Regions from separate parts of the Kordiimonas sp. UBA4487 genome, predicted to be linked through region 3. Evidence: riboswitches for the same ligand, from Rfam matches in the RefSeq annotation. Region 3 holds a riboswitch; each other region holds the start of a gene.

Region 1 (8,025 bases), on a different contig from region 3:
GACAAGAAGTGATGCCAGATAAAGAAAGATGGCGATCAGGCCGCCAGGGCCCAGGATTGCTTCTGTGCCCTGCATGGTGCGCCTTAGAGCCCCAGATGGGTCATGTAGGCGCTGAGGCCTGCTTCCAGGTCGGCGATCAGGTCGTCTGTGTCTTCAAGGCCGATATGCAGGCGGATTACGGGGCCATCTGAAGCCCATGTGGTGGCGGACCGCGCGCTCGATGGGTCACTCGGCAGGATCAGGCTTTCATAGCCGCCCCAGCTGAAGCCCATCTTGAAGTATTTGCGGCCGTCAACAATGTGCGCCGTGTCTTCATAGGCGCCGGCTTTCAGGGCGATGGAAAAGAGCCCGGTGGAGCCGCCAAAGTCGCGTTCCCAGATCTCGTGACCGGGGCAATCCTCAAAGGCAGGGTGCAGCACCCGTTCGACCGCCGGGTGATCCTTCAGCCATGCCGCAACCTTGAGGGCATTTTCTTCATGCTGTTTGAGGCGCACGCCCAGCGTCCGGAGGCCGCGCAATACCAGAAAGGCGTCGTCGGCGGATACGGTCTGGCCCAGCTGATAGGCTGTGCGGCGCAGCTTCTGGAAGGCGCGCTCGCCCGCAGTCGCCGTGCCCATCATCACGTCCGAATGCCCGCCCAGATACTTGGTTGCGGCATTGACGGAGATATCAGCGCCCATGGAAATCGGGTTCAGAAACAAGGGCGTCGCCCAGGTGTTATCGGTGATGACAAAGAGGTCATGCTTCTTGGCCACATCGATGATCGCCGGCAGGTCCTGCACCTCAAAGGTCAGCGATCCCGGGCTTTCGGTGAAGATCAGCTTGGTATTGTCCTTGATCAGCGCTTCAATGCCGCTTGCGATCAGCGGGTCATAATAGCTGGTCTCCACGCCCATCATCTTCAGGAGGCCGTTGGCGAAAGACCGGGTCGGGTCGTAGGCGCTGTCGGTAATCAGGATATGATCGCCCGCGCGCACAAGCGACAGGATCGCAGTAGTGATGGCCGCAACCCCAGATGGGAACAGCATCGTTCCGGACCCGTTTTCAAGTTCCGTGACGGCATCTTCGAGCGACCACTGGGTCGGCGTGCCCTTGCGGCCGTAAAACAGGTGACGGGCTGCCGGGTCCGCCACGCGCTCGCGATATTCGGCGTAGGTGTCAAACAGGCAGGTGGACGCCCGGTAGACAGGCGGGTTCACAATGCCGTGGGTCCATTCCTTGCGGCGACCGGTAACGGTGAGCGTGGTGTCGGATTTCTTTTTAGTTGTCATGGCTTTGCGCGGGTCCTGTCTCAACGGGTAGGGCAGGGTCTGCGCCCCACTCGGTCCAGGAACCGTCATAAACGGAGACGTCGCGTTTGCCAAGGGTCAGGAGCGCGAGTTTCAGCACGCAGGCCGTGACGCCGGAGCCGCAGGAGGTAACAACAGGCTGGTCGAGGTCCACGCCCGCCGCTTCGAAGGTCGCACGGATTTCATCCGCCGGTTTGAGCGTGTGATCAGGGGCATAGAGCGAGGAAAAGGGCACATTAAGGGCATAGGGAATGTGCCCTGACCTAAGTCCCTTGCGGGGCTCCGGCTCTGTGCCTTCAAACCGGGCTTTTGACCGTGCATCAATCACCTGTTCTTTTTTCGATTTCAGGTTCATGTAGAGGTCATCCTGACAGCGCAGGCGGTCGGGCTTCAGGGCGGCCTTGAAATCACCAGGCGCGCGCTCTGTCGGTGCGTCTGTCACGGGCTTGCCTTCGGCTTGCCATTTCTGCAGCCCGCCATCCAGCACATAGACATTCTCATGACCCATGACACGGAAGTTCCACCAGACGCGCGCGGCGGAGCGCACGTTGCTGTTGTCATAGACAACGATGGTGTTGCTGTTGGAGACGCCAAGCTTCCTCACAGCGCCTTCAAATTCGTCGGCGCGCATCATCATGTGGGGCAGGTGGGCCGCCACTTTGATGTTGGCATCAATATCGAAGAAAATCGCGCCCGGGATGTGGGCTGCGTCATATTCTGCGCGCGCATTCCTTTTGTCGGCAGGCATATGCCAGGAGGCGTCGACAGGTAGGATCGTGGCATCACTGCCAAGTTTCTCAGCAAGCCAATCTGTGGTTACCAGTGGAAACGGATTCATGAAATGGCCTTTTCCTTATACTCAAACCAAAATCGGCAGCGCCCGGCTCATGGGTCAAACGCTGCCAGCGCGTAGCGTAAGCGCTTGAGGGTTGTGATACAATCAAGCAATTGGCAGGTCAGCTATGACTTTAGTGCATGGGTGGCGGCCGCTACAGGATCCGAATTCAGAGGGACAAGGGCTCTGGCTTGCCCGCTGCGTCGACCGCCACCATGACAAATTCGCTTCTGGCGCACAAGCGCCTGTCCCCGGCTATCACGTCTTCCGCTGTCATGGAAACCTCGACCACCAGCGACGAGCGTCCGGTATATTTCACCCGGCCCTTGAGGTCGATAATCTCTCCGCCTTGCGCGGGCGCGATAAAGTCCGTGCGCTGGCTTGAGGCCATGACGAAAACCCGCCGACTGTGGCGGCTGGCGGTGATAAAGGCGGTCTTGCCCATCATGGCAAGGGCATTGCCGCCAAACAGCGTGCCATAATGGTTGGTCTGGTCCGGGAACACCATTTCGACCCGGTTGCACAGAATGTCTTCGTCGACCGGTTGGGTCTCATCCGTCGGAGCCGGGGGCAGGGGCGGCTGGTCCTTGTCAGGCGACACCATGGTGAAATGACCGCGCGTACACAGCTGCCGGTCACCGGTCAGCAGATGCTCGGCATACATGTCTACCTGCACGGTGGCGGAGCGCCGCCCGGCCTTGACGATGTTAGCCTGCAGGTCAATCAGGTGGCCCCGTGACGCGGGGGCCGTGAAATCAATGCGGTCACAGGAAGCGGTCACGAAAGGGCGCCGCCCGAAGCGCGTGGCCGCAACAAAGGCGAGCTTGTCCATATGCGACAGGGCCGTACCGCCAAACAGGGTGCCGTGATGGTTGGTGTCACCGGGGAAAACGATATCGATCAAATGGGTGGTGGCAGTCATGGGCGTGTCCTTGTGTGAAAACCAGGCCACCTGATGGTGGCCCGGCTGTTGGCTGGTTGGTCAGGCGCTGCGGGCGTCGCGGGCCGCGGCCACCATATTCTCAAGCGCTGGGGTGACTTCGGCCCAGGAGCGGGTCTTGAGGCCGCAATCCGGGTTGACCCAGATCTGGTCGGGTGCCAGCCGCTCGGTTGCTTTTCTCAAGAGGGCCGTCATCTCTGCCTTGTCGGGCGTGCGCGGCGAATGGATGTCATAAACGCCGGGGCCGATCTCGTTGGGGTAGGCGAACTCTTCGAATGCCGCCAGCAGCTCCATGTCCGACCGCGAGGTCTCGATCGAGATGACATCAGCGTCGAGTGAGGCCACGTCCGCGATGATGTCATTGAACTCGCTGTAGCACATATGGGTGTGGATCTGCGTTATGTCCGCGACGCCAGAGGACGCCAGGCGGAAACAGTTCACGGCCCATTCCAGATAGCCCGCGTGGTCCGCTTTCCTGAGCGGCAGGCCTTCCCTGAGCGCCGGCTCGTCGATCTGGATCAACCGGATGCCAGCAGCCTCCAGGTCTGTCACCTCATCCCGGATCGCCAGTGCGATCTGTTCGCAGGTTTCCGACCGCGGCTGGTCGTCGCGCACGAACGACCATTGCAGGATGGTCACAGGGCCCGTCAGCATGCCTTTCATCGGCTTCTGGGTCAGGCTTTGGGCATAGGCCGACCATTTGACCGTCATGGGTTCGGGGCGCGACACGTCACCATAGATAATCGGCGGTTTGACATAGCGTGAGCCATAGCTTTGCACCCAGCCGGATTTGGTGAAGGCAAAGCCCGCCAGCTGTTCGCCGAAATATTCGACCATGTCGTTGCGCTCAAACTCGCCATGCACCAGCACGTCCAGGCCCAGGGCTTCCTGGCGCCTGACCGCTTCCCGGGTCTCTGCCTCAAGGAAGGCGTCGTAGGCCTCAGCGGTCAGATCACCGCGCTTGAAGGCCGCGCGTGCCTGGCGGACTTCTTTGGTTTGCGGGAAGGACCCGATGGTGGTGGTGGGGTACAGCGGCAGGTCCAGCGCTGCCCGCTGTGCTGCGCGCCGTGTCTCATACGTGCTTGCGCGGCGGAAGTCTGACGGAAGCGTATTCTGCATCCGGTCATCCACCAGCGGGTTATGAATGCGGGCAGAAGTGCGCCGGCTCTCTGCCGCTGCGGCGCTGTCGTCGAAGGCGGAGGCGACATGGTCGCGGCCGTGATTTGCTGCACGCGTGAGCAGGCTGACTTCTTCAAGCTTCTGGGTTGCGAAGGCCAGCCAGCTCTTGAGTTCCGGGTCCAGCTTGGTCTCATTTTCCAGGTCCACCGGGCTGTGGATCAGCGAACAGGAAGGCGCTACCTGCAGCGCCCGGCCATCGAAAGCCGCGGCCTTTTCAAGCACAGCGAGTGCCTTATCAAGGTCCGTCCGCCAGATGTTGCGGCCATCCACCAGCCCGAGCGACAAGAGCTTGTCTTTACTGATAACCGACAGGCAGGCCGGAAGTTGGTCGGGCGCGCGGACAAGATCGATGTGCAGGCCATGGACGGGCAGGCGGGACGCCAGTGCCGTGTTGTCACCCAGCCCCTCGAAGTAGGTTGCCAGCAGAATTTTGAGCCCGCACTTGCCAAGGCGCGCGTAGGCTTGTTCGAACGCCTGACGCTGTTTGTCTGTTTCCGCGAGCGCGAGCACTGGTTCGTCAATCTGTACCCAGTCCGCGCCGGCGTCGACAAGTGATTGAAGCAGGTCGGCATAGACCGGCAGGACGCGGTCCAGCAGATCAAGCGGGTCATCAAGCGCCGCATCCTTACTTTTGCCAAGCGTCAGGTAGGTGACGGGGCCGATAATCACCGGGCGGGTGTGGATGCCCTGTGCCAGCGCTTCCTTGTATTCGTCCACCAGCCGGGTGGACGACAGGCTGAAGCGCTGGTCTGCGGTGAATTCCGGCACGATATAATGATAATTGGTGTCGAACCATTTGGTCATTTCCATCGCGGGCGCATTCTTGCTGCCGCGCGCCATGGCGAAATAGGTGTCCAGGCTGACGTGGCCGCCTGTGTGCTCAAACCGCGCGGGCACAGCGCCCAATGTGGCTGTCATGTCCAGTATCTGGTCATAAAAGGAGAAATCACCACAGGGGATAACATCAACGCCCTTCGATTGCTGCAGCTGCCAGTGGCGTGCACGCAGCGTTTTGCCGGTGCTAATCAGGTCTTTTTGGGAGATGTCCTGGCGCCAGTAGGCTTCCAGGGCTTTCTTGAGGTCGCGCGCCGCGCCGATGCGCGGGAAACCGAGATTGGCCGATTGTATCATGGCTAACCTTCCTTCTTGGATTTGAATGTGAAAACGGGCTGCGCGCAGGCGGGCTGCGAACAGGGAAGCTGGGGACAAAACGCGGAAGCACAGGCGGCACAAAGCGGCCCGGCATGCGGCTTACATGTCAGGGATCAGGGAAGCGTATTGAGCTTCACATTCGGCGGGAAAATTGGGTCTTGGTCATCTGTCGTCTCCACCGTCTCACCCCGGACGGACATTGGGTTGCGTTTCACCGATGGTAGGTCTCCTGGCTCGCGGGCCTGGGCTGGTCGCCTTCCCGGACACTTGTCCAGTGGCATGATGACCGGCCTTCACCGCTTACAGTTGCGGGGGCAGCTTCGGACTGACGCGCCATTTGGCGCACCGAATTCCCTGTTATCCCCTTGCGGGGACCATCGATGAGAAAATATATATAAAGAAATCTTTATATTGTCAACCATGTGTGTGCCGGGCTGGCACCGTTTGGATTCCGCGCACAAAAAAAGGCGCGGAACTCTGCGCCTTTTAATGTGTACCCGTATTCCTAAGGGGGGAAGGATGGGCGGGTACGGCTTGGAAAACTCAGGTACTCGAAACTAATTCACGACATGGCGGGAGGCGAAGTCTCCGCCGCTGCTGGCCTCAAAGAGGCGGCTCAGAAGCGGGTGATCGAACTCTTCCGTCTGGTCGCATTCCACCAGATTGTCTTCCGCCACGTATGTGGTGTGGGTCTCGCCGTCCACGAGGACGTGATACCAGGGGCGGTCTTTCGGGGGATGCGAGCTAGCCATGATGTCATACCATTCAGGAGACTGGCTATACACAGCATCCACATCGAAAATGAGACCGCGGTAACCGAACCTCCGGTGGATCACCACCGTACCCGGCGCAAAGCGTGCTCTGCAGATTTTTTGTGCCATTGTTCTTCTCCTAGTCAGTCGGTCGTCCAGGACCCTTTCGCTGTGTTTGCCTGAACTCGACAAGGCCACTTCTTGGCCCGTTAATTCCAACTATAAAGGGCCTAAATTAATAAAAGCTGAACTAATCGTTCAAAATTGTTAAGGAATTGGTAATTATATTTCAAAGGTTAACGCGTGCGATCTCAATTCCTTAACGCGGCAGGGCGGCGTTAAAGGGCACAAAGGGGTTAAAACCTTTGACAATCGGCGCCCTCAAAAGCATAGAGAACGCATGTAGCAGGGGATAATTCACCCTCGACTGTTTTGGCCTTATTATATGGGTCGGCCTTAAGGGATACATGGGATGACGAAAGAGATTTATCAAGGGCTCGAACAGCTGGGCGCCAAGTCGGACGCACCGCAGACGCCCGAGGAAGCGGTACTTGAATATGTGAAGAACCCGCGCCCGAAGTCTGATTACTGCGTGCGCTTCACGTGCCCTGAGTTCACGTCACTTTGCCCCGTGACCGGCCAACCCGATTTCGCCCACCTGGTGCTGGATTATGTGCCGGGCGACAGCCTGGTGGAAAGCAAGAGCCTGAAGCTGTTCCTGCAGTCTTTCCGCAACCACGCCGCCTTCCATGAAGATTGCACGGTCGGCATCGCCGAGCGGCTGGTCGAGGAAATGAAACCCAAGTGGCTACGGTTCGGTGGTTACTGGTACCCGCGCGGCGGCATCCCGATTGACGTATTCTACCAGACCGGCGAAGCCCCAAAGGGCGTGTGGATCCCGGAACAGGACGTCCCCAACTACCGCGGCCGGGGTTGATATGTATTATCTGGTCGCCGCCCTCATTGCAGCTGGGGTTCTGTTCCTCTTGAAGGGGCTTGTTACTGCGGTGCGCACGGGCGAGCTCAAGAAAATTGGCGGCGGCGGTGTGAAGGCCCGAAAGGATGACCCGAGTGGCTTCTGGGCTGCCATTGCTTTTGAAGCGCTTTATCTTCTCGCTGGCGTCTGGCTGGTTCTGTATTTGATTGCGCCGGAGATGTTTTCGATCTCTGCCGACTAGGAGTAATTCCATGCATCTTTGTTTTCTTTCCAGCCGGGTCACGATGCCCGGATCTCCCGTCCGCCGTGTTGACGCGTTCGAGCATGACCAGATGATGGAAAACCTGACCGCCGCCTTCGAGGCGTGCGGCGGCCGCGTGACCGACGTATCGTGGGACGACAAGGATGTCGATTGGTCCACGTTCGATGCCGTGATGATTGGCACCACCTGGGATTATTGGGACCGGCTGGATGAGTTCCTCGAGACCCTTGAGCGGATCGAGACCCAGACCCGGCTTTATAACGCGCCCGCATTGGTGCGCTGGAACATCGACAAGCGCTACTTGCGCGACCTTGAAGGCAAGGGCGCGACACTGATTCCGACCATCTGGGCCGACAAGGCAACGCCAGAAGTGATCGCCGAGGCGTTCGAGACGTTCGGGGCCGAGAAGCTCGTGGCCAAGCGCCAGGTGGGCGCGGGCGCCGACGGCCAGCATATGCTGAAGCGCGGCGACGCGGTGCCCGAGATGCCGCACCCGATGATGATCCAGCCTTTCATGAGTTCAATCGTAGACGAGGGGGAGCTGAGCTTCATCTTCATCGGTGGCAAGCTGTCGCACACGCTGCTGAAAACCGCAGCCAAAGGCGATTACCGTATCCAGAGCGCCTATGGCGGGCAGGAGACACCCGTTGACCCCGCGCCCGAGGACGTGGCGCAGGCA
Region 2 (8,025 bases), on a different contig from region 3:
TTTTTCCAATGGAGCTTTTCTTAAGAGCTCAGAGCCCCGCCGATTTTGATCGTACCAGTGATACGGATGTATTCGCGTGCGCGAAGAAACAGAGCCCGCTGGTGAAGTGGACCTTTATCAACCGGATCAAATCCTGCCACCAGAATGGTGAGCTGGGCGCAACCCTGATGCTGCTGGCATGCGGCAGCGTACTCGCCGGCCTTCTTGCCGTCGCCAACATGGCTGATCGTGCAGCCGGACTGTTCCGCTCCTGACGGTCTTCTTTCCGACAATTATTTCTGGATAAGTTTGCGCGCGTAAGGCGCCAGGCTTTTGTCGAGATCACTGATCCCCTGGCCGGCCTCAAGCCGCGCCAGCAGTGTCTCTGACGCCGCGATTGCCCGCGCTGATGGCGCCGGGTCCTCGTCGCGCAGCGTAGGCGCACACATGTGTGCTGCGTCTTCAAGATAGCTGTTCAGCGCACCTGCGCGCGCAACCGGCCTGACCGGCGTAACCGCCTCCAGGTCATAATCATACCCAAAATTGAGGAAATCATCACGAAAGCGGGCATAGATCGCCCGCGCGACGTCTGGCGTGTAATGGTCCTTCAGCTTTTGCCGTGCCTTCATGGCATGATCGGCCTTGGCTGACAGCAGATGACTAAAATCCCGGCCCAGCGCGGCTACTGAAAAATCCGCCAGGCCCGCGGCCAGCGTCTCAACGTGCCCTACCGCATCATAGGCGATGAAATCGAACAGGCTGGCATAGGTCTGGCTTCTGAAATGAATGTCCGTTCGCGCGCTTGGGCGGTCACACACCATATAGACAAAATCAGCAAAATTGTCGGGGCGGCGCGGCAACTGGAACTTGGCCGGTATGTTCGGCTCAACGTCCACCTTGGCGACAATCTTTTCCAGGTATCCCGAAAGCAAGCGAATATAAGGATTGCGCACAACCGTGAGCATGCGGCGGCCCACCAGCGCGGCATAAAATTCTTCTATCGCGGATTTTCTGAAACCCAGCCACGGCGTACGCGCATCCGGCCTGCCGAAGCGCCAACCATAATTATGGACGGAAAAATACTGCTCACCCACCGGGCGGCAATGCCCCAGCTCGTGCTCTACCTGCCACAGGAAACGCTTGACGTTGGTGTTCGCCGCCTTGCTGATGGGCACATACCCGTAGCCAAGTTCTTTCGACAGGACAGAATCGCGCGCGGTATCCCGCAGAGTTATATGATCTATCATGCACTCATCCGTATTTTCCCATGGTCCGCTCAAGTTCGATCACCAGCGGATGACCGGCATGCTGTTCCTGCAGATAGCCCCGAACTGCATCCACCCCCGCCGTATCCCCAAGTGCTGCCAACGCTTTGACCCGCAACACCCTCGCGTCAACCCTGCCCGACGCCTTGGCAATTGCCATGCCAGCAAGTTGATCCGCAAACCCGGCCTCGCCCGCATCAAGCGCCAACTGGGCCAGCATAATCAATATATTCGGTGCCCGAAGCTTTTTCTCATAGGCTTCCTCAAGCAGCGTGCGGGCATCATCAACGCGGCCCAGCTTTTCAAGAATGCGCGCACGCAACCAGACACACATCGGAGTATCGCGCCAGAAAGGCCACCAGGCATCAGCCAACTGCTCGACGGCCTCAAGGTGCAGGCCATAATACAAGCAGGTTTTGGCGATTGACCGGAATCGGGCCTTCCCCGTTGTTTCCGGGGCCGCAAGAAGTTTGGTCATGGCCGCGATCTCGTCAGCAAGACTATCCGCTTCTTCAAGCGCTTCAGCCAGCTTCCGAAGACGTGCGTTCTGGCTGAACCGCTCGCGCGCCAACGCCACGACAGCTTTGGCCTCCCCCAATTTACGGCCCGCCCTGAAAACGGCGGCCAGCTGCGCCTGGGCATCAGGATCAGCCGGTGCTTTTTCAACTGCCTGCCATGCCAGTGTTTCAGCAAATTCCAGGCGTTCCGGCTTCATGCTGATACCAGACAGTATTTTCAGCAACGACGCCGGCCGTATATATCGATCATATGCGTCGGTGAGAATTTCCCGTGCCTTGTCAAAACGCTGTAGCCGTATCAGCACCCGACTACGCAATTCAATACAGACCGAATGGTGTCGCCACTCTGCCCAGTTTGCTGCTGCAATGTCTTCAAGTGCCTCAAGTTCAATGCCAAACTTGAGCGAAATCCGACATAGTTCCCGAAAGTCCGGAATGGTTGGCTTTTCGGTCGTCAACTTGGTCCTCAACCGTGCGGCAATGGGCCCAGCCTGAGCGCGCTGCCAATTCTGGTCCGACTTCTTATAGTCCAGATTTTGCCCCAGAACCACCTCCGGTCCGGGCGCAATCTTCACATTCTTCAGGTAGTCGACCAGATAGCAGGTATACCCGCCATCCTGCAGCAGCTTTGCCAATTCTACCGTGAAAACATAGGGGCCTGTGAGCGTGCCGATGCCGACATCCTCACTCGCATTTTCCTCAATATTGCGGGCCGCTGCCGACAGGGCTTTACTGATCAGGAGCGAACCTGGCGCCACGGCCATGAAGTTGTTCTGAACCCGGCGTTGCCTGAAATCGATAAAAAAGACGTCACGGTCAAGGCCAAACAGTGCCAGCGCGTCATCGGTGACGCCGTTGTCGGCATCCAGGTAATAGCCGCCATATTCATGGAGATACACAAGCCGGAACAGGTCCGCTTTCATGGCCGGGTGAAAACAGCGGTCAAACAGTTGCAGAAGAGATTTGCCGTCAACCTGGCGGTCCGCCAGATAGGCCCGCGCGTCGGCCTCGCTGAACAGGACATATTCCAGCTGGTGCTTGTCCGCCCAGGCCTTGCTGAGCGACAACATGCGCGCCACGTCCTGTGGCGGTTCCTTGTCCCAGAACTGGATTAACCGGCGGGGCACATGCCCCCCACTTGAGACATCTGGAATATCCGCCAGAAGATGAGCACCGAAAATACGCGCGAAGCTGTCCTGTTCCTGATTACGTGACATGAGGCCCCCACCTTATAAAGTCACCGAGTTAACCGTGCGATAGGGGTGCTATTACATGGCACCGGAGCCGAGTCAACCAACCCGCCCCCGAACCACAGGCGTATGGGAAGTGGGTTAAAATCAACAGCAGCTTCGAGCGAAAGTTAAAAATCAACGCCCTGCTTGGCCTTGATACCCGCATCAAAGGGGTGCTTCACCTGCGTCATGTCTGTGACCAGGTCGGCTTCCTTCATCAAGGCGTCTGGCGCATTCCGCCCCGTGATGATCACACTGGTCCGGGCGTCCCTTGCACGTACACCAGTCAGCACTTCTTCAAGCGGCAGATAGTCGTTCCGGAGCACGATATTCAGTTCATCAAGCATCACCAGGTCATAGTCGCCGCACTGCATCAGCGCACAGCTTTTCTCCCACGCGGCACGCGCGGAGGCGATATCACGCTCTTTGTCCTGCGTGTCCCAGGTGAAGCCATCCCCCATCACATGCATGTCCACCAGGTCCGGGAAACGGTCGAAGAACTCTTTCTCGCCCGTGCGCCACGCACCCTTCACATATTGGACAATCGCCACCTTGTGGCCCCAGCCAAGCGCCCGGATCACGGTACCGAAGCCGGCCGTGGATTTACCCTTGCCGTTGCCGGTGTGAATCAGCAAGAGGCCCCGGTCGGCTGTCTTGCGCTCGCGCATCTTGGCGCGATGCTCTGCCTGCTGGGCCTTCATCTTTTCCTTGTGAAGGGCGGCGTCCGTTTTTGACCTGTCAGTCATCCTGTATCCTTCACAGTTGGAGAGTGCCGGGGCTGCCCACAGGCAACCCCGGATCATGTTACCCCCTAGAAGCGGGCGCGAACACCCGCATAAGCGGAAATGCCTGGCGTGCCATACCCCAGAACCTGCTGATACTCTTCATCGAACAGGTTAACGACCCGGCCGAACAGCTCAATCGTATCCGTCAGCTTGTATGCAGCGCTCAGGTCCACGCGGGTCCAGGCGTCCACCACTTCGCGCTCACCGGTCTCGAAATTGACGCTGGTGTCATGTTCCTTGCCGTTCAGCGTGATGCTCACATTGGTGGTCAGCCGGTCCGTTACCTGCCAGTTGAGCGCCGCGAAAGCCTCATTCTTCGGCTTGCGTGCCAGCTGCTGGTCAGCTGTCAGATCGCGGGCCGAATTATAGGTATAGTTGGCGCTCAGGTTGATGGCATCTGTCAGGTCGGCCGTCAGCTCCAGCTCCACACCCTTGGCGCTGGTTTCCGCAATATTGCGGTAGCCGTCGGCGAAGGTGAAGGTGATCAGGTCATCAATATCCTGATTGAAGTAGGTCGCCCCAAAGGTCGCGCGGCCATCGAGGAACGGCTGCTTGAAGCCAACTTCCCAGCTATTGGACCGCTCGGGCTTCAACGCCAGTTCAGGCAATCCTTCCGCCTGTGCGACATTGGAATCGAAGCCGCAGCATGCGAAGGTCAGGTGGAAGATGGTCGGCGCCTTGAAGCCTTCGCTCCAGGCCGCGGTAATCTGCGTGCCCGTGCCTTCAAACTGGTAAGACGCATTCAGTTCACCATTGGTGGTGGAACCGAAAGTTTCATGGTCATCCACCCGCACGCCGCCGGACACTGTCAGGCCATCGATGCCGTCATAAGAAAGGATACCGAAGATACTGTCGGTTGAGATGGGCTCCGGGTCCTGCGACTTGGCTTCGGTCACCTCATGCTGGGCACCTGCTGTCAGCGTCCAGCCGTCGGCCACTTCCAACACACCCAGATAATCGAAATTCAGGCGCTCCCCTTCAGCCCCAAAGCTGAAGATGCCTGCGTTAAAATTATCGCGCTGGATGGATGAATATTCCACCGACAGCGTGTTCGACAGGCGACCGTCCATCAGGTCGATATACGCACGGCCCGCGACGGAAAATTCTTCTGACTTGCTGCTGTCCTCCGTGTCGGCCAGGCCATAGGTGAAGTCGTCTCTGAGGGTGAAGCCGTCATAGTCGCTTTCGGTGTCGGTATAGCTGGTGGTCACATCGAAGCTGAAACCATCCGTCAGCTTGGTGCGAACACGGCCGCGCACAGTCAGGCTTTCGTAGCCGTCATCCTCGTCACCGACTTCAGCAGCAGAGATGCCGTCGGTATCAAAGTAGGACGCGCTCAGGTTAAAGTTCATCCGGTCACTGCCGCCACGCACGGAACCGCCAATACGCTTGCTCTCAAAGGAGCCATATTCACCGAAAACTTCACCCGCAAGACCTTCTTCGCCGGATTTGGTGATGATGTTGATCACGCCGCCGATGGCATCGGAACCATACAGCACCGCCTGCGGGCCGCGCAGTACCTCGATACGCTCAATGCCGTTCGGGTCAAGGGTTGAAAAGTTGAAGCCACCACCCGGCTGGGACGGGTCATTCACCTGCACGCCGTCGATCAGGATCACGGTCTGGTCGGACGACCCACCACGGATGGTGACCGTTGCCACTCCGCCGAAGGTGCCATTCTGGTTGATGGCCACGCCCGGCAGGCTTTGCAGCGCGTCAACAACATACTGGTACTGGCGCTCAACAAGCTCGGCTTCACTCAGCACCGCGATGCTTTTGGCCACTTCGCTAATCGGTTGCGTGCGGCGACCCGCGGTTACGACAAATTCTTCGATATCTTCATCCTGCGCACTGGCTGCAGGCACATATGTAAGGGCGCTGGTGGCAACCAGAAGCGCCTTTAGAGGGGATAGTCTGGACATGGACAGGCTCCATTTTCGGCCTCTTTGAGGCCCGTAAAACAACAGCTGCAGAAATGGAGATTGTCAGACGAGAGAGGGACAAGCTCCGCACACAGCAACGACCTTGTCGCCGGTACGGAAATCCGCTTCCCATGGTTGACCCGACCAGAGAAATGGGCGACCAGATGGCAGGTCTCCTGGCTTGTGTCTCACCGTGCTCCCCGCCCTTCCCGGCTTTCACCAGTGGGCCCTTCGGGGGACACTCCACACATACAGTTGCGGGCACAGCTGCGGATTTGCCCTTCCTTTTCGGGGGACTTACCGCATTCCCTCTTCGCTCTTACCCTAACGGGCAACAGAACCATCGCGTGCGCCATGCATAGAGGCTCACGCGGGCAAATTCAATATAAAGATATGCGGGCCGCACAAGCGTTCCTGAGCGAGGCAGTGAGATTAATTTGTCGGGGAAACGAAGCGTGGTGCTGCTGAGAAGATTTGAACTTCCGACCTCTCCCTTACCAAGGGAGTGCTCTACCCCTGAGCTACAGCAGCAGGCCACGTCTTGCGAGCGATCTTCTATAAGCGCCCTAGGCATGAGTCAATAAGTAATTTCCGTACACATTCAATCTTGAAAATCTCGGCTGATTGGCGCAAATGTGGGCACATGAGCGAAAAGACTAAACAAGACGTCCCTGTGAAACAGGATTCGGGCAAGCTGAAGGATGCCGAAAAGCAGGCCCGGCTGGCTGAAGCCCTGCGCGCCAACCTGCGCCGCCGCAAGGAACAGCAGCGGACACGCAAGACAGAAGACTGATCAGGCGACTAAATAGCCGTCCGATCTCAGCTTTTTCCCGGACAGCTAAAAGCCCCCTCAACAATTCCCATATCTGGTAGGTTTAACGCTTGTCGCGCACAAGCGATTGGCTTACTAATGCCAAAAATAGCTGTGCCCCGGTGGGTTGGGGAAACAGGCAACCAGATGTCACTCAGGGGAGACGCCAATGGCCATCATGTCCGATAAATGGATTCGCGAAATGTCACAACAGCACGGCATGATCGAACCGTTTGTAGACGGGCAGGTCAGGAAGGATAACATCTCATACGGGTTATCGTCCTACGGCTATGACGCCCGCGTGGCGCCCGAGTTCAAGATTTTTACCAATGTGGACTCGGCCATTGTCGACCCCAAGGACTTTTCCCCGAAAAGCTTTGTCGACCGCGACACAGACGTGTGCATCATCCCGCCGAACAGCTTTGCCTTAGCGCGCACCGTTGAATATTTCCGCATTCCGAAAGACGTGCTGGTGATCTGCCTTGGCAAATCCACCTACGCGCGCTGCGGCATCATCGTGAATGTCACGCCGCTGGAACCCGGCTGGGAAGGCCATGTGACGCTGGAGTTCTCCAACACCACGCCACTGCCCGCAAAAATTTACGCCAACGAGGGCGCCTGCCAGTTCCTGTTCCTGCAAGGCAACGAGCCGTGCGAGACCGCCTACAGCGACCGCGCAGGCAAATATCAGGGCCAGACCGGCGTTACCCTGCCGAAGCTTTAATTTGTTTGCCCAAACACGGGCACTCCGGCGCCGTTAAGATGCCTTTATTGAAGGCCAAGTTTTGCCTTCAGTTGAGTATTGTTGAAAAGGGCACATAGACAGATGGACAAACTGGTTATTGAGGGCGGGAACAGGCTTGAAGGCGTGGTTCCCATTTCAGGCGCGAAAAACTCCGCGCTCAAGCTCATGTGTGCGTCCCTGCTGTCGTCCGAACCCCTGACGCTTCATAACATGCCGCGACTGGCGGACATCACCACGCTCGCAGACCTTCTCAATCACATGGGTGTCACTGTCACCATGGCGGGCGGCCAGGGTGGCCGTATCGCGGGCCGCAGCCTCACGTTTGACGCCGGCCAGATCAACGACACGGTCGCGCCCTATGATTTCGTGCGCAAGATGCGCGCCTCCATCCTGGTGCTGGGCCCCCTTGTGGCCCGCGCCGGTGAAGCGATCGTGAGTTTGCCCGGCGGCTGTGCCATCGGCACCCGCCCGATCGATTTGCACCTCAAGGCGCTCACGGCACTGGGCGCAGAGATCGACGTGGCTGAAGGCTATGTGCGGGCAAGTGCGCCGAAGGGCCTCAAAGGCGGCAATATCCGCTTCCCGTTTGTCTCTGTCGGCGCCACCGAAAATGCGCTGATGGCCGCCACACTGGCCAAGGGCACAACGGTGATTGAAAACGCTGCGCGCGAACCCGAGATCGCAGACCTTGCGGCCTGCCTGAATGCCATGGGCGCCAAGATTGAGGGCGCCGGGCACGAGACCATCACGGTCGAGGGCGTGGACCGC
Region 3 (8,025 bases):
TGCGAATGGAGCTACCCCATACCGAATTGTTCGGGATGGTAATGCGCACATTGTCGCCGGTGTCCAGCTTGGTCAGAAAAAGGGAAATCCCCTTTACTGTGCCCGCATGACCTCCTACTTCAACAAATTGCCCCACCCTGAACGGCCGAAAAATCAGCAGCATGACACCCGCCGCCAGGTTCGACAAAGTGCCCTGCAACGCGAGGCCAATGGCGAGGCCGGCCGCACCCAATACCGCGACAAGCGATGTCGTCTCGATGCCAAACTGGTCCAGCAGCGCAATACCGGTAAAGATGATCACCGCATATTTTGCAAGGCTGGCCATGAAGCTCGATACCGTAGGATCGATTTTACTGCTTTTCTTGAAGGCGGCATTCAGGCGGCGCTCAACGAATCCGGCCAGCCAAAGGCCAACAATCAGGACCAGAATAGCTGCCAGAATGGTGATACCCATGTCCGTGGCCTGGGCCACCAGCTTGTCGGTATCAAGGTCGTTCGAATTGAAAAAGTCCATTATATCCGTCCTCTAGGATCTCCAATTGGATGCAGTATGCCTTTTTGCCCTACACCCGACAAGAGAAGTTGAATGCGAAAAGCTTCACCCTAGGTCATGTGTAACGAACAAAATGAAAACCATGGGCAAAAGAGCATCACATGACACAGTGCACCGATTTCCTGGTCGCGAAAGCAGACCTCCACAAGACCGAGTTCAGAAGCCACGACCTGCCTGACCTGAAGGATGGTGACGTGCTTCTGAAGCTGGACCGGTTCGCTTTTACCGCCAACAATGTGACCTATGCGGCCTTCGGTGACGTGATGAAATACTGGCAGTTTTTCCCGGCAAGCGACGGCTGGGGACGCATTCCCGTGTGGGGCTTCGCCGACGTTGAGGCCAGCAACCACCCGGATGTGAAGGTGGGCGAACGCTTCTATGGGTACTACCCAATGTCGACACATCTGGTGGTCAAACCAGCGAAGGTATCACCTGCGGGCTTCCTTGACGGCAGCCCCCACCGGGCTGAACTGGCCATCGTTTATAACCAGTATGTCAATGCCGCCACCGACCCAGGCTATGTGGAAAGCATGGAAGACCTGCAGATGATCTTCCGACCGCTTTTCATGACCAGTTTCCTGATTGATGACTTCATGGCCGACAATGACTTTTTCGGTGCCACGCAGGTGGTACTCTCCAGTGCATCTTCGAAAACTGCGTTCGGCGCAGCGTTCCAACTGGCCAAGAGGGAAGGCATTGAGGTGGTCGGCCTTACCTCGCCCGGGAACATAGCGTTCGTCGAAAGCCTGGGTTGCTATGACCGCGCTATTGCATATGACGACGTGGCTAGTCTGGATGCCAGCAAGAAGACCATCTATATCGACATGGCTGGCAGTGGGCAGGTGCGCACCGATGTGCATAGCCATTTTGCCGACAACCTGGTTTACAGTTGTGCCGTTGGCGCGTCCCACTGGGACGAGATGGGCGACAATTCGAACCTGCCTGGCGCAAAGCCGACGATGTTCTTTGCACCGTCCCAAGGCCAGAAGCGGTTGGCGGATTGGGGCCCGGAGGGCTTCCAGAAAAACACAGCCGAAGCTTGGCTCAACTTCATCAAACCCGCCGCAAGCTGGATCGACATCGAGCGTGATGAAGGCCCCAGCATGATGCTTGCGACCTACACCGACATGGTCAATGGCCGGGTCAGCCCGAAAACAGGAAAAATCCTAAGCTTCTAGAGGACTAGTGCAGTGCCTGCGGCAAGGTCCAGCCCTTGACGATGCCGCCGGCGCGCATCAGGAATGCGCCAAGCATGGCAAGCCACAGGGCAATTGGCCCGGAAACGCCGATATAAACAAGAAGGCAAAAAGCTCCGGCACCGAAGAAAGCCGCCGTGGCATAGATTTCGCCTCTTTTCATCACAAACGGAATTTCATTGCAGATCACGTCGCGGATGATTCCGCCGGCAACGCCCGTCACCACGCCCATCATAGTGGCCACAAGCATGCTGCCCGAGACGTCTAGCGCTTTCTCGGCGCCAACGACGCAAAAGAGCGACAGGCCAATGGCATCAGCCCACGCCAGCCACGTCAGGCGCTTGCCGTCCAGATAGCGCGCACCGAGGAAAGTAACGAAAGCAGCGCCAAGCGCGATCCAGATGGTTTGGGTGCCTTCAATCCAGAACACCGGCTGATCCAGCATCAGGTCACGCAGCGTGCCTCCGCCAACTGCAGGCATCAGCGCCAAAACAATAATACCAAAAAGGTCCATGCCGTTCCGGATGGCGGCCAGCGCGCCTGAGACCGCAAACACAAAGATGCCCGCGATATCAAAGATCGTCAGTAGATTTTCCATAACCGTGCCCCTTGGCTACCCATGGCAGTGTGCCCGTCTATCTGCTTGCCGCATAAAGGGCGTCAAGATCAAGGTGCTTTTCAAGGGCCTCAGCCAAATCATCAAGCGCCCGGTCCACCCGGTGGTGATGATCTTCCATCATGCCATTCGCCAGCCCAAGGCGGACAAGGAAGGCATTTCGGAAGGCCGCCTTGTCAAAAAGCCCGTGTACATATGTCCCCATCACACGACCTTGTTGAGACACTGCACCCAGCCTTTCCCCTCCAGAAAGAATGAAGGCACGGTCGAGTGCGGGGCCTGACGTGCGGCCTGTGTGGATTTCATATCCGGTCACCTCAGCCCCCAGGTCCGGGGCATGGCCGGCCACATCACGCACTTCCTTGGCGGGGCACAAGACCGTTTCCACGTCCAGCAGGCCAAGGCCGGCTTCTTCATCAGGCGCGCCTTCAATACCTTCAGGGTCAGACACCTTCTGCCCCAGCATCTGATAGCCACCGCAAATACCCAGAACATGCCCGCCTGTGCGTACATGGGCTATGATATCGGTGTCCCACCCTTCGACTTTCAGGAAGCGAAGGTCAGCTATGGTGGCCTTCGTGCCCGGCAGCACGATGAGGTCGGCATCACGCGGCAGGGGCGTACCCGGCCGCACGAACACCACCTCGACATTCGGCTCAGCCCGAAGGGGGTCAAGGTCATCAAAATTGGCGATGCGCGATAGCATCGGCACCACGATGCGCAAACCGCCTTCGCGTTTTTCGCTCGCGCTCTCGAGCACCACCGCATCTTCGGCCGGCAGGTCGCGCACACAGCGCAAGAAAGGCACCACGCCAAAGTTCTGCCACTGGGTTACATCTGTGATGGTCTCTAGTCCGCCATCAAACAAGCGCACATCACCCCGAAACTGGTTGATGATCACCCCTTTGATCAGCGCGCGCTCCTCAGGCGGCAACAGCGCATGCGTACCGACAATGGCTGCGATCACCCCGCCCCGGTTGATATCGCCAACCAGTGCCACCGGCGTTTGAGTGGGAAGTGCAAACCCCATGTTGGCGATGTCAGTGGCGCGCAGGTTCACCTCTGCCGGGCTGCCCGCGCCTTCCACCAGCACGAGGTCGGCTTCCGCCTTCATGCGGTCAAAGCTTTCGACCACACGAGCAAACAGTTCCTGTTTCCGTTCCTGGTAGGTTCGTGCCTCGGCCCGGCCGTACACTTGCCCCTGCAGCACAATCTGGGCGCCCGTGTCGCTTTCCGGCTTCAGCAGAACCGGGTTCATATGAACACTGGGGTCAACGCAGGATGCCTGTGCCTGCAGCCACTGGGCACGACCGATCTCGCCGCCTTCTTTGGCGACCGCCGCATTATTGGACATATTCTGGGGTTTGAAGGGCCTGACCGTCAGGCCACGATGGTGGAACGCGCGACATAGCCCCGCCACCAACACGGACTTCCCAACGTCAGAGCCCGTGCCCTGCAGCATGAGGGACCGCGCCAAGGCCTATCCCCCAGCCACATGCGGCGCGAGGAACTGCTCACCGCCCTCAGACCAGCGAGCCACCTTCACCTTGAAAGCGGTTTCCAAATGGGCGTCTGTCAGCACATCCGCTGGCGTACCAGACGCCAGTACGCCACCCTCATGCAGCAGCACAAGGCGGTCACAGTAGCGTAGCGCGAAACTGAGGTCATGCAGCACCAGCAGCACGCCGGCACCACAAGCCGCCTGCCCGCGCATGATGTCCATCACCTGAAGCTGATGCAGCGGATCCAGCGACGCCGTGGGCTCATCCGCCAGCATGAAGGGTGCTCCAACCGCCATGGTGCGCGCGAGCAGCACCCGGGACCGTTCACCCCCCGAAAGGGTTGTGGCCAACCGGTTGCGAAGGTGCCAGCAGTCTGTTTCTTCCATCACGCTCCGGATGACAGCCTGATCCTCCTCTCTCACTTCCTGCCAGGGTGTCAGGTGCGGTGTACGCCCAAGCCCCACCAGTCGCTCGACCGTCAGCGGCCAGTGAACCGGCGCGCCCTGCGGCACATAAGAAAGCTTCTTGGCTCGCTCGCGGGGCGCGAGGGCCGCCACGTCCTGATCACCGATGCGGATGTCGCCCGCTTCGGGCTCAACAATGCCAAGCACAGCTTTCAGCGCTGTACTTTTACCAGCGCCGTTCGCGCCAATCAGCCCAACCACCTGGCCGGGCTCAACGTTGAAAGACACATCGCGCAAGATAGCGTTGCCACCCAGCGTGACGGCCAGGTTTTGAATTTCCAGCCCGTTCATCGCATGCTCTCCCGCGTCTTGAACACGATATAGAGGAATACCGGTGCGCCAATGATGGCCATCACCACGCCCAGGCGCAGCTGACCGTGACCGATCGGCAGGCGGGTCAGGATATCGGCAAGCATCATCAGGATCGCGCCCAGGAACGCGCTCGGCAGCAGCAGGCGGCGCGGCTCATAACCAATCATGGCCCGTACCATATGGGGCACCACTAGGCCGACAAAACCCACGGCGCCACAAACTGACACGGTCGCCCCCACAGACAGGGCTGTCCCCAGCACCACGCGCCAGCGCAGGCGTTTAAGGTCAATCCCCAACGTCTGGGCGGCCTCTTCACCAAGGCTCAGAGCGTTCAGGCCCTGCCCCACACCCAGCATTGCAAGCCATCCCGCTACGATGAAAGGCCCTGCCAATGTGAGGTCGTCAAACGTCCTGTTTTCAAGCGACCCCAGCATCCACATCACCATTTCCTGCACCGTCACCGGGTTTGAGGTAAAATTCATCACCAGCGCAATGGCGGCAGTGGCCAAGCTTGAAATCCCAATACCAGCCAGGATCAGCGTCAGCACGCTGGCATCACGCGAGGCCAATAGCATCAGGATCGCGGTCGAAACAAACGCACCTGCCATGGCCATGACTGGAATGGCGAGAGACGACATCGCCGCCAGCCCCATATAAATGGCAATAACTGCCCCCAAGCTGGCACTGGCCGACACGCCTATCACACCCGGATCAGCCAGCGGGTTGCGAAGAAGCCCCTGAAGGGCAGCACCGGAATAGCCTAGCGACGCACCGGCGAGAATAGCCAGCAGCACCCTAGGCAAACGCAGTTCGCGCACGATGATGGCCTCCGGGCTGTCGGGCGGACCAAATACAGCCGCCGCCACCTGCGCAACATCGAGGTCCACCTGGCCAAACATGCCTGACATCAGCGCCACGATCAGGATAACCCCCATCAGCGACACGTTCAGCAGCCAGCCGTTTTGTTGCAGCTTCCTGATCACTCTTGTTTCTCCCCGGTCGCCGCGGCGGCAACCCTATTTGGCATCAATTCACGACGTTTGATTTCCGAGCGGATATATTCGGCAGCATCCACCGTAAAGGCACCGCCGCAGGACATCATGCCGCTTGGCACCATGATCGACGGCACGTCTTTCACCAGATCGCGGAACACTGTGTGGCGCCCGCTGCTCCAATTGGAAATATGAACAGCCCCTTCCTCGAAAAAGCTGCCAACCACCAGGTCAGGCGGCATCATGACCAGCTGTTCGAGGGGCAAAGGCCCCCAACCGTTCAGGCCAAGGTCCTCGGCAATTGGGTCAAGTCCGGCCAGTCGGATCATATCGTCTACCGAACTTCCCTTCCCTGCCGTGAAGCCGCTGGGAGTCATATAGACCGTCTTCATGGGAATAGGGGCAGCCTGCTTTAGCGCTTGGTACCGGGCCATATAGTCCGCCATGAAGGCCTTGCCCTCTGCCTCGTGCCCCAAAAGCGTGGCAACAGCCCCAAAATTCTTCAGGTTGGCCTCGAAGTTGAAGGCATAAGGCGGCTGGTAAGAGGTAATGCCGACGCGTTCAAATTTGGCATCCATAGACAGGCTCCCCCGGTAGCTGCGCACAAGGATATCCGGCCGCAGCATCAGAACCTCTTCGGCGCCCCCCCTGAGTGCATGGAGACCTTGGGCCCGCCGGAGGTAAAAAGAATTCGGGCTGGTGGCATCCCCCGACACAGCGACGATATCCTGCCGGTCAGCGAAGGCCAGGACATATTGGTCGGCGCAGAAATCAAGCCCAGCCACGGTGGGCGCTGCACCTGCGCGCGCAGCAATGCCTGCCACAACAACAGCAGCTGTCAAAAAGTGTTTCAATTGCAGGCTTGAGGGCATGCCCGCTCCCATCATTCTTGGTTTCACAAAACCACTGAACGGGAGCTTGCCTTAAAAGACAGGGACAATCTCCGCGCATTTCAGCGGGATTGTCGCCATTGCGGGAGAACCGCTCTGATCAGCTAGCCCGGCTGACAGATGGGCGACGCGGTGGCAGGTCTCCTGGCTTTTGGATCATCCGCCGTTTCACCCTTCCCAGACCAAACTTAGCGGTCCAGTGGGCCTTGTTGAAACGCGTCCCCAATCACAGTTGCGGGTACAGCCACGGCATACAGTTGACGAGGTCAACGTCCGTGTTCCCTCTTAGCTGCCCAACGCCTTTGGCGCCGGGCCAGCACCACCTGATCCCGCTATACTGCATGGTTCGCGCCCCGGCAAGGCGCTTATTGCCAGTTGGCAAGACCGCTAACGCAACTTTAACCCTGCTTTGGGACAATGATGTCGGATTTCGAATCCCGCCATTCGGGCCGGCAGATGGCCCCAGTTCCTTTGTTTCGGTCTAATGCGCCACGGCGCCTTCCTGGAGCTCTTCGATGAGACGATTCTTTGATGCTTTTCTGCGGGACTATTCCCTGACAATGAAACTTGCTCTCGGCCAAGGTGCGCTGGTAGCGCTTTTGCTGTTATTTGTGATCGGCAACTTGATCCAGGTGCAAGGGGTGCAGTCGACCACCAAGCTGGCAGCGAACCGCTATGCATCCACCGCCATGCTGCGGCAGGTACAATATGACGTCACCGATATGCTGGCGCTAACACGCGGGACCGTCCTGACGCAAAATGACTATCTGGTGGGCCTGTTCGAGGACCGGTCCAAACAGTTTGACCGGGACATCACAACCTTGATCAACCTGTATCGTGAATATGAAGAAGAAAATGGTGACGGCCTGCGGATCGCAAGGGAACTGAAGGCGAATACCGAAACCCTGAAGACGATGTTCCGCCGCCAGATAGACCTGGCAATGCAGGGCGGCGAAGACGCCCGCCTGCAAGCCCGACAGTTGGAGATCGACGGCACTAGTTGGCCGCCCCTCGAAAAGGTTCTGTACAGCATCAACGAACTGGTTGAATTACAGCAAGGGCAACAACAGTCCATCGTAGACGAAATGCTGAGCGCCTTCAGCTTCCAGACATGGACCCTAATTGTCACGGGCGCGCTTGGTGTGCTGTTGGCTGTTGTGATTGCCCGCGGCGTTGGCCATTCAATCGCGGCACCTGTGAATGACATCACCGGCACCATGCTGACGCTGGCGGAGAACAAGCTGGATATCGATATTCCGCACACCGGCCGCCAGGACGAGATCGGCGACATGGGTCGCGCGATGGAGTTCTTCCGAGATGAGATGAAGAAGGTCGAGCAGTTGGCGGAAGAACGGGAAGCCGCCCAGAAAGCCGAGATGGAAGCGGCAGAGGAGCGCGCAACACTGGAACGGGAAAAACATGCCCGTGATACTGAGGAAGCACGCCAGCGCGAAGAGCATGCCGCCCGCATCGAAGCGCTGATCGCCGCCTTCGACCGGT

What was found. Region 3 has a riboswitch for cobalamin ahead of B3Z17_RS14700 (ABC transporter substrate-binding protein). Riboswitches for the same ligand answer to the same signal wherever they lie in the genome.
Region 1: it holds a riboswitch for cobalamin, as region 3 does, so the genes downstream of both, metE (5-methyltetrahydropteroyltriglutamate--homocysteine S-methyltransferase) here and B3Z17_RS14700 (ABC transporter substrate-binding protein) in region 3, are expected to answer to the same signal.
Region 2: it holds a riboswitch for cobalamin, as region 3 does, so the genes downstream of both, B3Z17_RS05955 (TonB-dependent receptor plug domain-containing protein) here and B3Z17_RS14700 (ABC transporter substrate-binding protein) in region 3, are expected to answer to the same signal.

Annotation. Positions count from the first base shown of each region.
Region 1 is NZ_DGNR01000003.1:210,771-218,795, forward strand. Features, by position in the region: gene B3Z17_RS02270 (sodium:solute symporter family protein) at 1-75, opposite strand, end outside; gene metC (cystathionine beta-lyase) at 84-1,271, opposite strand; gene sseA (3-mercaptopyruvate sulfurtransferase) at 1,261-2,127, opposite strand; gene B3Z17_RS02285 (acyl-CoA thioesterase) at 2,294-3,046, opposite strand; gene metE (5-methyltetrahydropteroyltriglutamate--homocysteine S-methyltransferase) at 3,107-5,374, opposite strand; cobalamin riboswitch at 5,598-5,789, opposite strand; gene hspQ (heat shock protein HspQ) at 5,953-6,276, opposite strand; gene queF (preQ(1) synthase) at 6,620-7,084, shown strand; gene B3Z17_RS02305 (hypothetical protein) at 7,086-7,325, shown strand; gene B3Z17_RS02310 (ATP-grasp domain-containing protein) at 7,336-8,025, shown strand, end outside.
Region 2 is NZ_DGNR01000011.1:93,597-101,621, forward strand. Features, by position in the region: gene B3Z17_RS05935 (hypothetical protein) at 9-254, shown strand; gene B3Z17_RS05940 (sulfotransferase family 2 domain-containing protein) at 273-1,226, opposite strand; gene B3Z17_RS05945 (glycosyltransferase) at 1,231-2,979, opposite strand; gene cobO (cob(I)yrinic acid a,c-diamide adenosyltransferase) at 3,123-3,740, opposite strand; gene B3Z17_RS05955 (TonB-dependent receptor plug domain-containing protein) at 3,806-5,701, opposite strand; cobalamin riboswitch at 5,851-6,062, opposite strand; tRNA gene B3Z17_RS05960 (tRNA-Thr) at 6,158-6,232, opposite strand; gene dcd (dCTP deaminase) at 6,682-7,236, shown strand; gene murA (UDP-N-acetylglucosamine 1-carboxyvinyltransferase) at 7,339-8,025, shown strand, end outside.
Region 3 is NZ_DGNR01000013.1:637,532-645,556, reverse strand. Features, by position in the region: gene B3Z17_RS14730 (mechanosensitive ion channel family protein) at 1-514, opposite strand, end outside; gene B3Z17_RS14725 (DUF2855 family protein) at 655-1,731, shown strand; gene B3Z17_RS14720 (trimeric intracellular cation channel family protein) at 1,736-2,347, opposite strand; gene B3Z17_RS14715 (cobyric acid synthase) at 2,385-3,842, opposite strand; gene B3Z17_RS14710 (ABC transporter ATP-binding protein) at 3,846-4,622, opposite strand; gene B3Z17_RS14705 (FecCD family ABC transporter permease) at 4,619-5,578, opposite strand; gene B3Z17_RS14700 (ABC transporter substrate-binding protein) at 5,623-6,477, opposite strand; cobalamin riboswitch at 6,643-6,864, opposite strand; gene B3Z17_RS14695 (methyl-accepting chemotaxis protein) at 7,041-8,025, shown strand, end outside.